DNA from 2 places in the Pseudomonas sp. St316 genome. Region 1 is predicted to be linked to the other one. Evidence: predicted binding sites of a transcription regulator. Region 1 holds the regulator's gene; the other holds the start of a gene.
What was found. Region 1 encodes sigma-54, which starts transcription at its own class of promoters, with help from an activator protein. Its sites were predicted from a motif close to ANTGGCATNNANNTTGCTNT; they were not measured.
Positions count from the first base shown of each region.

Region 2: a site for sigma-54 is predicted at 2,302-2,321, ahead of glnA (type I glutamate--ammonia ligase). Genes of this name have one in related genera too.

Region 1 is NZ_AP021901.1:5,632,130-5,640,025, forward strand. It holds gene lptC (LPS export ABC transporter periplasmic protein LptC) at 1-490, shown strand, start outside; gene lptA (lipopolysaccharide transport periplasmic protein LptA) at 477-1,025, shown strand; gene lptB (LPS export ABC transporter ATP-binding protein) at 1,025-1,750, shown strand; gene KI237_RS25250 (RNA polymerase factor sigma-54) at 1,915-3,408, shown strand; gene hpf (ribosome hibernation-promoting factor, HPF/YfiA family) at 3,485-3,793, shown strand; gene ptsN (PTS IIA-like nitrogen regulatory protein PtsN) at 3,806-4,270, shown strand; gene rapZ (RNase adapter RapZ) at 4,274-5,131, shown strand; gene KI237_RS25270 (HPr family phosphocarrier protein) at 5,147-5,422, shown strand; gene KI237_RS25275 (ZIP family metal transporter) at 5,599-6,489, opposite strand; gene KI237_RS25280 (superoxide dismutase) at 6,509-7,132, opposite strand; gene KI237_RS25285 (DUF2753 family protein) at 7,135-7,575, opposite strand; gene KI237_RS25290 (class II fumarate hydratase) at 7,603-7,896, opposite strand, start outside.
Region 2 is NZ_AP021901.1:493,175-501,070, reverse strand. It holds gene typA (translational GTPase TypA) at 1-493, opposite strand, end outside; gene thiI (tRNA uracil 4-sulfurtransferase ThiI) at 632-2,086, opposite strand; gene glnA (type I glutamate--ammonia ligase) at 2,416-3,822, shown strand; gene KI237_RS02180 (chorismate mutase) at 3,944-4,507, shown strand; gene KI237_RS02175 (DUF4124 domain-containing protein) at 4,697-5,215, shown strand; gene KI237_RS02170 (DUF4124 domain-containing protein) at 5,212-5,835, shown strand; gene glnL (nitrogen regulation protein NR(II)) at 6,089-7,174, shown strand; gene ntrC (nitrogen regulation protein NR(I)) at 7,171-7,896, shown strand, end outside.

The DNA.
Region 1 (7,896 bases):
CAGCCCTGAACGGTTTCTCGACCAGCCTGCGGCCCAGGTCGAGGAAAAGATCGACTGGTACGCGACCAACACGCATACCCTGCAGTACCTGCCCGACGGTAAAGTGCAATACGAGATGACGTCCGACAAGGTCGACCACGTAAAGGCCACTGACATTACGCTGGTCACCAAGCCCGACCTGAACATGTTCCGCGGCACCGAATTTCCGTGGCATGTGCAGAGCGAGCACGCCGAGGTCAATTCCGGCGGCACCGAAGTGGAACTGATCGACTCGGTGCGCGTTGCCCGAACCGACGAGAAAAACCGTACGACCATCATCACCAGCACGCGCATGACCGTGTTCCCACAGCAACAATATGCGCAGACCGAGCAACCCGTTAGAATCGACGGCGCTGGGGGTGTATCGACCGGCACGGGAATGAAAGCGTATTTGAAGGAAAGCAGGATACACCTGCTATCGAACGTAAGAGGACAGTATGAAGCTCGCTAAAACCCTCCCTATTTTGCTCAGTCTGGGCGCAGCACTGGGAAGCGCGAGCGCCTGGGCTCTTCCCGACGACCGCAACCAGCCTATCCGCATCCAGGCTGACGATGCCCAGCTCGACGACAAGAATGGCGTCGCCACCTATAAAGGCGACGTGATCATCACCCAGGGCTCGATGAAGGTCACCGGCAATACCGTGACCATCACCCGCACCCCGTCCGGCGACATCGACGTAGTCACCTCGGTGGGCAACCTGGCCTATTTCGAGCAGCTGCAAACCGCAGGCGATACCAAGCCTGTGCAGGGCTACGGGATCACCATCCAGTACCACGCCTCCCAGGATCGCGTGGTCCTGATCGACCGCGCCAAGGTCGTCGACAAGGACAACAACGTGACCCAAGGCGAGAAAATCGTCTACGACACCAACAAGAAACTCGCCAGCGCCGGTCGCGCCACCGGCAGCAAGGTGACCGAGTCGCGTCCGCGGATCGACATGGTGATCCAACCGAAAAAGAAAACCGACGAGCAGAAGGCCCAGTAATGGCAACTCTGAAAGCTCAGCATCTGGCCAAGAGCTACAAGAGCCGTCAAGTCGTGCGCGATGTCAGCCTGTCCATCGACAGCGGCCAGATCGTCGGCCTGCTCGGCCCCAACGGCGCGGGCAAGACCACCTGCTTCTACATGATCGTCGGCCTGGTCCAGGCCGATCAGGGTCGCGTGCTGATCGACGACCTGGATGTCAGCCACCAGCCAATGCACGGTCGGGCGAAGGCAGGTATCGGCTATTTGCCGCAAGAAGCGTCGATTTTCCGCAAACTGTCGGTTGCCGACAACATCATGGCAATCCTCGAGACCCGCAAGGAACTCGACAAGGCCGGTCGTCGCCAGGAGCTGGAAAGCCTGCTACAGGAATTCCACATCAGTCATATTCGCGACAACCTGGGCATGAGCCTGTCCGGTGGCGAGCGCCGTCGCGTGGAAATCGCCCGCGCCCTGGCCACCGCACCGAAGTTCATCCTGCTCGACGAACCGTTCGCCGGCGTGGACCCCATCTCGGTGGGCGACATCAAGCAGATCATCCATCACCTCAAGGCCAAGGGGATCGGCGTGCTGATCACCGACCACAACGTGCGCGAGACGCTGGATATCTGCGAAACCGCCTACATTGTCAACGACGGCCAACTGATCGCCGAAGGCGATTCGGCAGCCATCCTGGCCAATGACCTGGTCAAGGAAGTGTATCTGGGCCATGAGTTCCGCCTGTAAGCACAAGTGTCTGGCGAATTGCCCGAGCGTCGTTTAATTTTATTATGGCGACGCTCTAGGCAAACACTTCAGTTTCAGGCATATAATTTGCTTAAGTTTGGCGCCTCGGCGCCCTGTAGTGGATGGCGCATGTGCGCCGGCGAATAAGGTGTTAAGCCCCTGCCATGAAACCATCGCTAGTCTTGAGAATGGGCCAGCAGCTGACGATGACACCGCAGCTGCAACAGGCCATCCGCCTGCTCCAATTGTCGACCCTGGACCTGCAACAGGAAATCCAGGAGGCCCTGGAGTCCAATCCGATGCTCGAACGCCAGGAAGAAGGCGACGACTTCGACAACACCGACCCGCTGGCCGACAACGTCGAGCAGAAGACCAACACCGAAATCCCTGAACCGGCCTACCAGGAAACCGCCCCGACGGTGGACAACCTCGAGGATGGCGAATGGAACGAACGCATCCCCAACGAACTGCCGGTGGACACGGCCTGGGACGACGTCTACCAGACCAGCGCCAGCAGCCTGCCGAGCAGCGATGACGACGAGTGGGACTTCACCACCCGCACCTCTGCTGGCGAAAGCCTGCAAAGCCATCTGCTGTGGCAGTTGAACCTGGCGCCGATGTCCGATACCGATCGCCTGATCGCCGTGACCCTGATCGATTGCATCAACAACCAGGGCTACCTGGACGAGACCCTCGAGGAAATCCTCGAGGCCTTCGACCCCGAGCTCGACATCGAGCTGGACGAGATCGAAGCCGTCCTTCATCGCATCCAGCAGTTCGAACCAGCCGGCATCGGCGCCCGCAACCTGGGCGAATGCCTGTTGCTGCAACTGCGCCAGTTGTCCGCCAAGACACCCTGGTTGGCCGAAGCCAAGCGCCTGGTCACCGATTACATCGACCTGTTGGGTGGCCGCGACTACAGCCAACTGATGCGTCGCATGAAGCTCAAGGAAGATGAGCTGCGCCAGGTCATCGAACTGGTGCAGAGCCTCAATCCGCGCCCCGGCTCGCAGATCGAATCCACCGAGCCCGAATATGTGGTCCCCGACGTGATCGTGCGCAAGCACAATGATCGCTGGCTGGTGGAGCTCAACCAGGAGTCGATGCCCAAGCTGCGGGTCAACGCCCAGTACGCCGGCTTTGTGAAGCGCGCCGACACCAGCGCCGACAACACCTTCATGCGCAACCAGTTGCAGGAAGCGCGCTGGTTCATCAAGAGCCTGCAAAGCCGCAACGAAACCCTGATGAAAGTGGCCACCCAGATCGTCGAGCATCAGCGCGGCTTCCTGGAGTACGGCGATGAAGCGATGAAACCGTTGGTCCTGCATGACATTGCCGAGGCGGTGGGCATGCACGAGTCGACGATTTCCCGGGTAACCACCCAGAAATTCATGCATACCCCTCGGGGCATCTATGAATTGAAATACTTTTTCTCCAGCCACGTCAGCACCTCCGAAGGCGGCGAATGCTCGTCCACGGCCATCCGCGCGATCATCAAAAAACTGGTGGCTGCGGAAAATCAGAAAAAGCCGTTGAGTGACAGCAAGATCGCTGGTTTACTGGAGGCACAAGGCATTCAGGTGGCCCGCCGTACCGTCGCCAAATACCGCGAATCCCTCGGGATCGCGCCTTCGAGCGAACGCAAGCGGTTGATGTAACAGGCCACGCCACAGCGTTCCAGTGGCAGGCATTTCTGCCTGCCGCTTTATGCACTGGCAACGAAGGAGAAGCTGTATGCAAGTCAAGATCAGTGGACACCAACTGGAAGTGACCGAACCCCTGCGCATCTACGTCGGCGAAAAGCTCGACCGATTGGAGAGGCATTTCGACAAGATCACCAACGTGCAAGTCACGATGACCGTCGAGAAGCTGCTGCAGAAAATCGAAGCCACGCTGCATATTCCCGGCGGACAAGTGGTCGCCAACGCAGAGCACACAGACATGTATGCCGCGATTGACCTGCTGACCGACAAGCTGGATCGCCAACTCAAAAAGCATAAGGAAAAGACCCAGAGCCTCCTCCAGGGCGCAACCGGTCGTTAACCCCCCCAATCCATGATCCGACTAGAAACCATCCTGACCCCCGGCCGTTCCCAAGTGAACGCGCCGGGCGGCAGTAAAAAGAAAGCCCTCGAACACATTGCCAACCTGATCCACCGCGAGGTGCCGGATCTGGAAATGCAGGACGTCTTCGAGGCCCTCGTTGCCCGTGAAAAACTCGGTTCCACCGGTTTTGGCAACGGCATCGCCATTCCCCACTGCCGTCTCAAGGGTTGTGCCGCGCCGATCAGCGCGCTGTTGCACCTTGAAACCGCTATAGATTTCGACGCCATCGACGGCGCCCCGGTCGACCTGCTTTTTGTATTGCTGGTACCGGAGGCAGCGACCGATGCGCACCTTGAGCTGCTGCGCCAGATTGCCAGCATGCTGGACCGCAAGGAAGTGCGCGAAAAACTGCGCAGCGCACCGAGTAACGAAGCTTTGTACCAGGTTGTCCTGGACGAGCAGAACGGTCATTAAAAAATGCGCATGATCATTGTCAGTGGCCGCTCCGGCTCCGGTAAAAGCACGGCCCTCAACGTGCTTGAGGACAGCGGCTACTATTGCATCGACAACCTGCCCGCCGGCCTGCTGCCGGAACTGGCCGAGCGCGCCCTGATCCACACCGAGTTGGCGCAGCCGCTGGTGGCGGTGTCCATCGATGCGCGTAACCTGCCAAGCCACCTGTCGCGTTTTCCTGAACTGCTCGAGGAAGTGCGCAGCCGGCATATCCAGTGCGACGTGCTGTACCTGGATGCCGATGAAGAGACACTGCTCAAGCGCTTTTCCGAAACCCGCCGGCGCCACCCGCTGAGCAATGCCAACCGCTCCCTGGCCGAAGCCATCGAGGATGAAAGCCAGCTACTGGGGCCGATCGCCGATCTGGCAGACCTGAAGGTCAACACCACGCACCTGAACCTGTATCAGTTGCGTGACACGATCAAGCTGCGCCTGCTCAACCAACCCGAGCCGGGCACGGCGTTCCTGGTGGAGTCGTTCGGTTTCAAGCGTGGCATGCCCGTAGACGCCGACCTGGTGTTCGATGTGCGTTGCCTGCCCAACCCTTATTGGAAACCGGAATTGCGCGCGCAGTCCGGGCTCGACCAACCGGTGATCGACTACCTGGCCGCCCAGCCGGATGTCGAGGAAATGTACCAGGACATCTCCAGCTACCTGCTCAAATGGCTGCCCCGCTTTGCGGCGAGCAACCGTGCCTATGTCACGATCGCCATCGGCTGTACCGGCGGCCATCACCGCTCCGTCTACCTGACCGAACGCCTGGGTCAGCTCCTGCAACAATCCCTGAAGAACGTCCAGGTTCGCCACCGCGACCTCAGCTAAAGGATTCACATCGCGATGCCTGCTCAGGAAATTGAAATCATCAACAAGCTGGGTTTGCATGCCCGAGCGTCGGCCAAGTTCGTCGGAGTCGCGGGCCAGTTCAAGGACACCACCATCAGGGTTGGCCGCACACCCGAGACCGCGGTCGACGGTAAAAGCATCATGGCGATGATGATGCTCGCCGCCGGCAAGGGCACCAAGATTCACCTGAGCACTGAAGGGGAGCAAGCGCAGGAAGCGATGGATGCCCTGGTGGACCTGATCAACCGATACTTCGACGAAGGCGAATAACGGATTCAGGACTCGAGTCGAACTTGTTGTGGCCAGAAGATTTTTGTGGGAGCAAAGCTTGCTCGCGCTGAACGATAACTCGGCTAACCTGCTCAATCGCGGCGCCTGCATCGCGGGCAAGCCTCGCTCCCACGGATAAATCTCACCACAGGGTATGGATTCGCGCTCCTTCGCTGTCACGCCAGCGCCGTATCCAACACCATCATCAGACAAAACCCCACCAACAGCCCCAGGCTCGCCAGTTTCTCGTGACCCTTGCGGCGGGATTCGGGAATGACCTCGTGAGTCACCACCAGCAACATCGCCCCGGCCGCCAACGCGAGCCCCAGGGGCAAGAGCATCTCGGCCAGGCTCACCAACCAGGCGCACAGCAGCGCAAACACGGGCTCGACCAGCCCTGACGCCGCGCCAATCAGGAACGCCTTGACCCGCGACATCCCCGCCGTAGCCAGCACCAGCGCGATCACCAGCCCTTCGGGTACATCCTGCAAAGCGATGCCCATCGCCAGGCTGTCGGCATCCGGCATGCCGCCGCCCGCCGACACACCCACCGCCATGCCTTCGGGAATGTTGTGAGCAATGATGGCAAACACGAACAACCAGATCCGCGGCGCAATGATCGGACGGCCAGGCGTCGCGACCAGACTTTCGGGGCTGGCCGAGACCCTGCGGTCCACCAGATACAGCCCGAACGCGCCCAATAGAATACCGAAACTGATAAGGCCGCTGGCCGCCCAAGGCGTCAGTCCCAATTGCTCGGCTGCGGCAACGCCCGGCACGATCAGCGAAAACGCCGTGGCCGCGAGCATCACCCCGGCACCGAAGCCCAGCAGCGAATCGCTGACGGCCTGGGGCATGCGCCGGATAACCAGCACCGGCACGGCCCCCAGCGCGGTGCCCAAGGCACAGAGCCCGCCGCCCTCGAGCGCACGCAACAACCTGGGTTCCAGGTCCAGCCATGCCAGGCCCTGGGCCGCCAACAACGTCATCCCGGCCAACAGCAACAACGACCCCAAGGCATAGCGGAACATCCGTCCGCTTCCAATCGCCAGTGTTTGAGTATCCATAGTCAGCCTTGGGTTGCTTTCATGAAGAACTCGCAGCCAGCGTAGCCTGGTAGCGCCGGGCGACCTCAGGCCAATTGATCACGTTGTAGAAGGCGCTGATGTATTCCGGACGGCGGTTCTGGTAACGCAGGTAATAGGCGTGCTCCCAGACGTCCAGGCCAAGAATCGGTGTGTTGCCCTTCATCAGCGGGCTGTCCTGGTTGCCGCTGCTTTCCACCACGAGGGTCTTTTGCGCGGTCACGCTCAACCAGGCCCAGCCGCTGCCGAAACGAGTCAGCGCCGCTTTGGTGAAGGCTTCCTTGAAACCCTCGATACCGCCCAGCTGCGCTTCGATCGCCGCCGCCAGGGCGCCATCGGGCTGGCCGCCGCCCCGGGGCGTCATCACTTCCCAGAACAGCGAATGGTTGGCATGACCACCGCCCTGGTTGATCACCGCGGCCTGCAGGCTCGGCGGCAACTGTTCAACGCTGGACAGCAGTTTTTCGACGGGCCACCCGGCATATTCGGTGCCGTCCACCGCTGCGTTGAGGTTATTAATGTAGGTCTGGTGATGCTTGGTGTAGTGGATCTCCATGGTTTGCGCATCGATGTACGGTTCCAGGGCGTCGTAGGCGTAGGGCAATGCAGGCAAGGTAAAAGCCATGTTCAATGAACTCCATGATGAAGAGGGGCATTGCGCTGCCGGGGCTTAGCGGCATTGCAGTGCAGCAGGCGCTGGGTGCGTGGGTACTCACCGTGCTCGCTGATGAAATTCAGCAGTTCGACATAGGTCTTGTGGCTCTGACGCAGCGCGGCGGTGCGCAGGGCCGGTGCCAGGCGTTCGTCCTGGATCGTCTGCAACAACCGTTGGTGGATCGCACACAAATACTCGGCGCTCTCCTCCGGCTGGTTCAGGCGCAAGTGCAGGTCCGCCAGGTTGTGATGGGAGACGACGCAGGCGGCCACGGCTTCGTCAGCATCCGCCCAGCGCTCGAACAACACTTGCGCCAGGGCCAGGGCTTGCAGATAGGCTTCGCGGGCGTCTACCAGCTCGCCCTGCATGAAACAGCGATTGGCTCGTTCGATCGTACGTTTCCAGTGTTCCATGATGAGTCCTCCACACAGGTGTCGGGGTTACACGCCGCCGGCGGTGAGCTTCTCCGGGTCCAGCAGGACTTCGAGTTCGCTGCGTGTCAGGTCGGTGTGCTCCAGGGCGACATCGATGACCGGCCGGCCTTGCTGATAAGCCTTCTTGGCGATTTCAGCGGCCTTCTGGTAACCAATGATCGGATTCAGCGCGGTCACCAGGATCGGGTTGCGCGACAACGCCTCCTTGAGCCGGGCCTCGTTGACCTTGAAGGTGGCGATGGCCTTGTCCGCCACCAAGCGGCTGGCGGTGGACATCAAGGCGATGCTGCTCAGCAGGTT
Region 2 (7,896 bases), 1.6 Mb from region 1:
CGTAGACGACTTTGAAGTCCAGCTGTTCTTCGGTGGCACCGAGGTTGTCGAACAGGTCGAAGATCTGGTCCAGAACCCAGTCCGGACGCGCGCCTGGACGGTCAACCTTGTTGATGACCACGATCGGACGCAGGCCGGCTTCGAAAGCCTTCTTGGTCACGAAACGGGTTTGCGGCATAGGGCCGTCTTGAGCGTCAACCAGCAGCAGCACGGAGTCGACCATCGACATCACGCGCTCTACTTCACCACCGAAGTCGGCGTGGCCCGGGGTGTCCACGATGTTGATGTGGTAGCCATTCCAGTTGATGGCGGTGTTTTTCGCCAGGATGGTAATACCGCGCTCTTTTTCCTGGTCGTTGGAGTCCATCACGCGCTCGTCGTTGAGCTCGTTGCGCTCCAGGGTGCCGGATTGACGCAAGAGTTTGTCTACCAGGGTGGTCTTACCATGGTCAACGTGAGCAATGATGGCGATGTTGCGTAGATTTTCGATCACTTGTGTATCTCGATCAGAGGATTCGGTGTGCTGACAGGTCGTGGCAGCGATTTACGTTGAGTCCGACAAAGCCGTTACAGCCTGTCGGCGGCGTCGGGGGGCCGGTGACGCAGGCCACAGGCAAACAGCCCCGGGCACTTAGCTCGGTCGATAAACGCGCACATTGGCATGCCCCTCACTGAGCAAATGGTGGGCATGCAGGCGACTCATCACGCCTTTGTCGCAATACAGCAGGTACTGGCGAGTAGGGTCCAGTTCCTTGAAACGCGCGTTCACGGCATAGAACGGCATCGTTTTTACCTCGATGCCGGCGATGCTCAGCGGGTCGTCTTCAGCGTCGTCCGGGTGACGGATGTCGATGATGATCTGACCAGCCAGCGCTTCGCCGACTTCTTCAATCTGAATGTCCTGGCCCAACTCATCGATGACTCGATCGATTGGCACCAGCCTGGCGTTTTCGAGCGCACGCTCGAGCACCGCCATGTCGAATTCTTTCTCTTCGTGTTCCACCCGCCCGCGCTTGGCCGCCGTCTTCGGATTGACCGAGATGACGCCGCAGTACTCCGGCATGTGCCGGGCAAACTCGGCGGTGCCGATTTCATTGGCCTGGTCGATGATGTCCTGCTTGTGGCTGGCAATCAGCGGCCGCAAGACCAGCTTCTCGGTCACGCAGTCGATCACCGACAGGTTCGGCAGCGTCTGGCTCGACACCTGGGAGATCGCCTCGCCGGTCACCAGCGCATCGATTTGCAGGCGGTCGGCAATTCGAGAAGCGGCGCGCAACATCATACGCTTCAAAATGACGCCCATATGACTGTTATCGACTTTGCCGAGAATCTCGCCCAGGACTTCTTCGAACGGCACGCTCACAAATAACACGCGTTGGGAGCTGCCGTACTTCTTCCAGATGAAGTGCGCCACTTCCATCACACCCAGTTCATGGGCGCGCCCGCCGAGGTTGAAGAAGCAGAAATGGCTCATCAACCCGCGCCGCATGATCTGGTAGGCGGCCACCGTGGAGTCAAAGCCGCCGGACATCAGCACCAGGGTCTGCTCCAGCGAACCCAGCGGATAACCGCCGATGCTGTTGTGCTGGCTGTGGATCACGAACAGCCGCTGGTCGCGAATTTCGATGCGCACTTCGATCTGCGGGTCTTTCAGCGAAATACCGGCCGCGCCGCACTGTCGGCGCAACTGGCTGCCGACGTACTTCTCCACATCCATCGAACTGAAAGGGTGCTTGCCGGCACGCTTGCAGCGCACCGAAAAGATCTTGCCGGCCAGGGCATCACCATAATGAAGCATGCACTTGGCAAGGATGTCGTCGAAATCCCCCAGCGGGTATTCATCGACTTGCAGGAAATGCGCGATGCCCGGCATGCAGCTCAGGCGCTCGGTCATTTCCTTCAGGAGCTTGGGTTCGCTGACACGGGTTTCCAGCTCGAGGTTGTCCCACACGCCATTCACCACCACGGCCGGGTCCAGGTCTCGGAGCACGGCGCGGATGTTCTTGGCCAACTGGCGGATGAAACGCATCCGTACCGGGCGGCTCTTGATGGTGATCTCGGGGAAGACTTTTACGATTAGTTTCATGAAAACAGCGCGCGAACGGCCAGCCGAAAAAGGGGGGCGCGGATTATAGCGGAAATTGCTCAAGGTTTAACCAGTTAATGTGCAGTTCGTTTTCAATGCACCAAAACAGGTCATAACCACAATTGCGCGCCACATTGCGGTGCGCAATTGTTCGACAATCCGCTATACCTACCCTCCAAGAGCGTGGATTTGGTGCAAAACACCCATGCTGGGGCACTGGCATGCAATTTGCTCCCTTGTGAGGCAGGTTGCCATGGCAGAGTATTCGCGCCGGCATCACCCATATCTAAGGGCACTCCACTACCCGCCCGAAGCCACCCGGAGGACATATGTCGAAGTCGGTTCAACTCATCAAAGATCATGACGTCAAGTGGATTGATCTGCGCTTCACTGACACCAAAGGTACTCAACATCACGTGACCATGCCGGCTCGTGATGCGCTGGACGACGAATTCTTTGAAATCGGGAAAATGTTCGACGGTTCCTCCATCTCCGGCTGGAAAGGCATCGAAGCCTCCGACATGATCCTGATGCCGGACGACGAAACCGCCGTCCTGGACCCGTTCACCGAAGAGCCGACCCTGATCCTGGTCTGCGACATCATCGAACCTTCGACCATGCAAGGCTATGACCGCGACCCACGCGCCATCGCCCACCGCGCCGAGGAATACCTGAAGTCCACCGGTATCGGTGACACCGCTTTCTTCGGTCCTGAGCCTGAGTTCTTCATCTTCGACTCGGTCAAATTCAAGTCCGACATCTCCGGTTCCATGTTCAAGATTTTCTCCGAACAAGGTTCGTGGATGTCCGACCAGGACGTGGAAGGCGGCAACAAAGGCCACCGTCCAGGTGTCAAGGGCGGCTACTTCCCGGTTCCACCGTTCGACTTCGACCACGAAATCCGTACCTCCATGTGCAACGCACTGGAAGAAATGGGCCAGACCGTTGAAGTTCACCACCACGAAGTGGCAACTGCCGGCCAGAACGAAATCGGCGTGAAATTCAACACGCTGGTCAAGAAGGCTGACGAAGTTCAGACCCTGAAGTACGTCGTGCACAACGTGGCCGATGCCTATGGCCGCACCGCGACCTTCATGCCGAAGCCACTCTACGGTGACAACGGTTCGGGCATGCACGTTCACGTGTCGATCTCCAAAGACGGCAAGAACACCTTCGCTGGCGAAGGCTATGCCGGTCTGTCGGACACCGCCCTGTACTTCATCGGCGGCATCATCAAGCACGGTAAGGCCCTGAACGGCTTCACCAACCCGTCGACCAACTCCTACAAGCGTCTGGTCCCAGGCTTCGAAGCCCCGGTGATGCTGGCCTACTCGGCTCGCAACCGTTCCGCCTCGATCCGTATTCCTTACGTCAACAGCCCTAAAGCTCGTCGTATCGAAGCACGCTTCCCGGATCCAGCTGCCAACCCGTACCTGGCCTTCGCTGCACTGATGATGGCCGGTCTGGACGGTATCCAGAACAAGATCCACCCTGGCGATGCCGCTGACAAAAACCTGTATGACCTGCCGCCTGAAGAGGCCAAGGAAATCCCACAGGTGTGTGGCAGCCTGAAAGAAGCCCTGGAAGAGCTGGACAAGGGCCGCGCGTTCCTGACCAAGGGCGGCGTATTCAGCGATGACTTCATCGACGCTTACATCGCACTGAAAAGCGAAGAAGAAATCAAGGTTCGCACCTTCGTACACCCACTGGAATACGAGCTGTACTACAGCTGCTAATCCAGTAAACGCCGCCACGCACGGCGTGAATAAAGAGAGGCCTCCTTCGGGAGGCCTTTTTTATGGGCGCCGGTTACGTGCATGATGCCTCGTCGCTCCCCCATAGAAAACGAGACTGCCCATGACTTTGCGCTTCAAGCTCTGCCTTGCCCTGTCTGCCGCGCTGCTGGCCTGCACCGCCGAAGCCGCCTCGGCCCCCGCCCCTGAAGCCCTTACCCCGTTGCTTAACGCCATTGGCGAACGCCTGGCCCTTGGCGATCAAGTGGCGTTGAGCAAATGGGACAGCCATAAACCGGTAGAAGACCGTCAGCGCGAGCGAGAAGTGATTGCCGCCGCCGTCGCCCAGGCGCCGGCCTACAAGCTGAGTGGCGAAACCGTGGAAGCGTTTTTCGCCGCCCAGATAGAAGCCAACAAAATGGTGCAGTACATCAACCTCTCCGACTGGGCCATGGCAGGCAAGGCCCCGGACCTTCCGCGCCCGGACCTGGTGGGACAGATCCGCCCGCAACTCGATCGACTGCAAAAACGCCTGCTGCAACAACTGGCCGACTTCGCCCCCTACCGCACCGACCCGCAGTGCCCGCAATGGCTGGCCCGAGCTACCCACAATGACAAGCAGCACCCCGTGCACCGCCTCGCCCTGATCCGGGCGACCGGAGAGCTGTGTATCCCCACAAAAGCTTAAAACAACACCCCTTCCCCTGTGGGAGCGAGCTTGCTCGCGATAAGGCCGGCACAGCCAATATCTCAGTGACTGACACGCCGCTATCGCGAGCAAGCTCGCTCCCACAGGGGCTGAGCGCAACAACTTGGGTCAATCCCCATCCCTGACCTATGCTGCAACCCATCACTTTTCATTTTCGGTCGATTTTCCATGGGTCGCGGTTTTTCAATCATCCTGTTGCTGCTGTTGGCGCTGCCTGCCGCTGCGCAGATCTACAAGTACACCGACGCCGAGGGCAACACCGCCTACAGCAACCAGCCGCCCCAGGGCGTACCGGCCCAGACGGTGGAGTTGCCGCCGCTCAACAGCATCGAACGCCAATCCCCGGCCAGCCCGGCCACACCGCCAGCCCCCGCCAACAACGACGAGCCGCGCAATGCCTACGAGATATTGGAACTGACGGACATCCCCAACGAAGAGGCCCTGCGCGCCAACAACGGCACCTTCACCGTTGGCGTGCACGCTCAACCGCGCCTGCGCAGCCCGCACCTGTTCCGGTTACTGTTGGACGGACAGCCCTACGGCCAGCCGAGCAACGTGCCGCGCCTGCAGTTGATGAATATCGATCGGGGCGAACACAGCCTGGCGGTTCAAGTCATCGACGGCGAAAACCTCGTGCAGCAAAGCGAAACCGTCACCTTCACCGTGCAGCGGGTGCACCAGCCATGATCCGCTGGCTGCTCGCGCTTAGCCTGGCGCTGGCGGCACTGCCAGGGGTGGCGCAGGTCTACACCTACATCGATGCCCAGGGTAATCGCGTCTTCACCGATCAGCCGCGCCCCGGCAATGCGAAGAAAGTCCAACTGCCACCCGGCAACCGGATGCCGACGCCGCCCCCGGGTACACACTCGGCGCCCACCGCCGAAGCTCGGCCCGAGCCCTTGTTTCATTACGAAATGCTCCGACTGTTGATACCCGAGCCGGACGCGACGATACGCAGCACCGCAGGCGAACTGATCGTCAGCGTCACCAGCGAACCCGGCCTGAAAAAAGGCCACCGCTACCGCCTGCTACTCGACGGCCAGCCGACGGGTGCGCCGGGGCCAAGCCCGGTGTTTGCCTTGAGCAACATCGATCGAGGCACCCATCAACTGGCGGTAGAAATCCTCGATGAGCAGGACCGCATCGTCGAACGCACCGCCAACCAGCCCTTCCATATGCAACGCATGTCACTGGCGCAAAAGCGCCGCATCAAACCCTGCGCCACGGCCGATTACGGTCAACGCCCCGAGTGCCCACTCGCCGAAAAGCCTGAAGAAGAAAAAAGCAGCATCCTGCCGTTCTTCTGATGCCGCCCAAGCTCGCGCACTATATTGGTGCAAATATTTGCACGCTACTCAGTTTCCAAACCCATTTTGGTTCGAAAGTACCCGAAAAAGCTGGCAGAACGCCACGCAACTGGGCGAAAAACACCTTTTTGAGGCTCTAAACGCTTCTTTTCGGAGCCTTGGTTTGGTTTTTGCATTTTCCTTGTAACAGCGCATTAATCGCGCGCGCAATTTGGGACCGGTCCCGATTTGCTACGCTCCAAAAGAGGTCCTGATGACCATTAGCGACGCACTACACCGCTTGCTGCTCGACAACCTCACCACCGCGACCATCCTGCTCGATGCTGAACTGCGCCTCGAGTACATGAACCCGGCGGCAGAGATGCTCCTGGCCGTCAGTGGCCAGCGCAGCCATGGGCAGTTCATCAGCGAACTGTTCACCGAATCCGCCGAGGCACTCAACTCCCTGCGCCAGGCGGTGGAACAAGCCCATCCGTTTACCAAGCGCGAAGCGATGCTCACCGCGCTGACCGGCCAGACCCTGACCGTGGACTATGCGGTTACACCGATCCTGAACAACGGCGCCACCCTGCTGTTGCTGGAAGTCCACCCGCGTGATCGCCTTCTGCGTATCACCAAGGAAGAAGCGCAATTGTCCAAGCAGGAAACCAGCAAGATGCTGGTGCGCGGCCTGGCCCATGAGATCAAGAACCCCCTCGGCGGGATCCGTGGCGCGGCGCAGTTGCTCGCCCGCGAACTGCCGGAAGAAAGCCTCAAGGACTACACCAACGTCATCATTGAAGAAGCCGACCGCCTGCGAAACCTGGTGGACCGCATGCTCGGCTCGAACAAGCTGCCATCGCTGGCGATGTGCAACGTCCATGAAGTGCTGGAGCGCGTCAGCAGCCTGGTGGAAGCGGAAAGCCAGGGTTGCATCACGCTGGTGCGCGACTATGACCCGAGCATTCCCGATGTCCTGATCGATCGCGAGCAGATGATCCAGGCCGTGCTGAACATCGTGCGCAACGCAATGCAAGCCATCAGCAGCCAGAACGAGCTGCGCCTGGGCCGCATCAGCCTGCGTACCCGCGCCATGCGCCAGTTCACCATCGGCCATGTGCGCCATCGCCTGGTGACCAAGATCGAGATCATCGACAACGGCCCGGGCATCCCTGCCGAGCTGCAGGAAACCATCTTTTTCCCCATGGTCAGCGGCCGTCCGGACGGTACCGGGCTGGGCCTGGCCATTACCCAGAACATCATCAGTCAGCATCAGGGCTTGATCGAGTGTGAAAGCCACCCCGGCCACACCACCTTCTCGATCTTCCTGCCACTGGAACAAGGAGCCACAGCGACATGAGCCGTAGTGAAACCGTGTGGATCGTCGATGACGACCGTTCTATCCGTTGGGTTCTGGAAAAAGCCTTGCAACAGGAAGGCATGACCACCCAGAGCTTCGACAGCGCCGATGGGGTGATGAGTCGCCTGGCGCGTCAGCAACCGGACGTCATCATCTCCGACATCCGCATGCCTGGCGCCAGCGGCCTGGACCTGTTGGCGCGGATTCGCGAACAGCATCCGCGGCTGCCGGTGATCATCATGACCGCCCATTCCGACCTGGACAGCGCCGTGGCGTCCTACCAGGGCGGCGCTTTCGAATACCTGCCCAAGCCATTCGACGTCGACGAAGCCGTGTCGCTGGTCAAGCGCGCCAATCAACATGCCCAGGAACAACAGGGCATGGAAGAGGTGCCGGCCCTGGCCCGCACCCCGGAAATCATCGGTGAAGCGCCGGCGATGCAGGAAGTGTTTCGCGCCATTGGGCGCCTGAGCCACTCCAACATCACCGTGCTGATCAACGGCGAGTCGGGCACCGGTAAAGAACTGGTAGCCCACGCCCTGCACCGTCACAGTCCACGGGCGGCATCGCCGTTCATCGCGCTGAACATGGCCGCGATCCCCAAGGACCTGATGGAGTCCGAGCTGTTCGGCCACGAAAAAGGTGCGTTCACCGGCGCGGCCAACCTGCGGCGCGGGCGCTTCGAGCAAGCCGACGGCGGCACGTTGTTCCTCGATGAAATC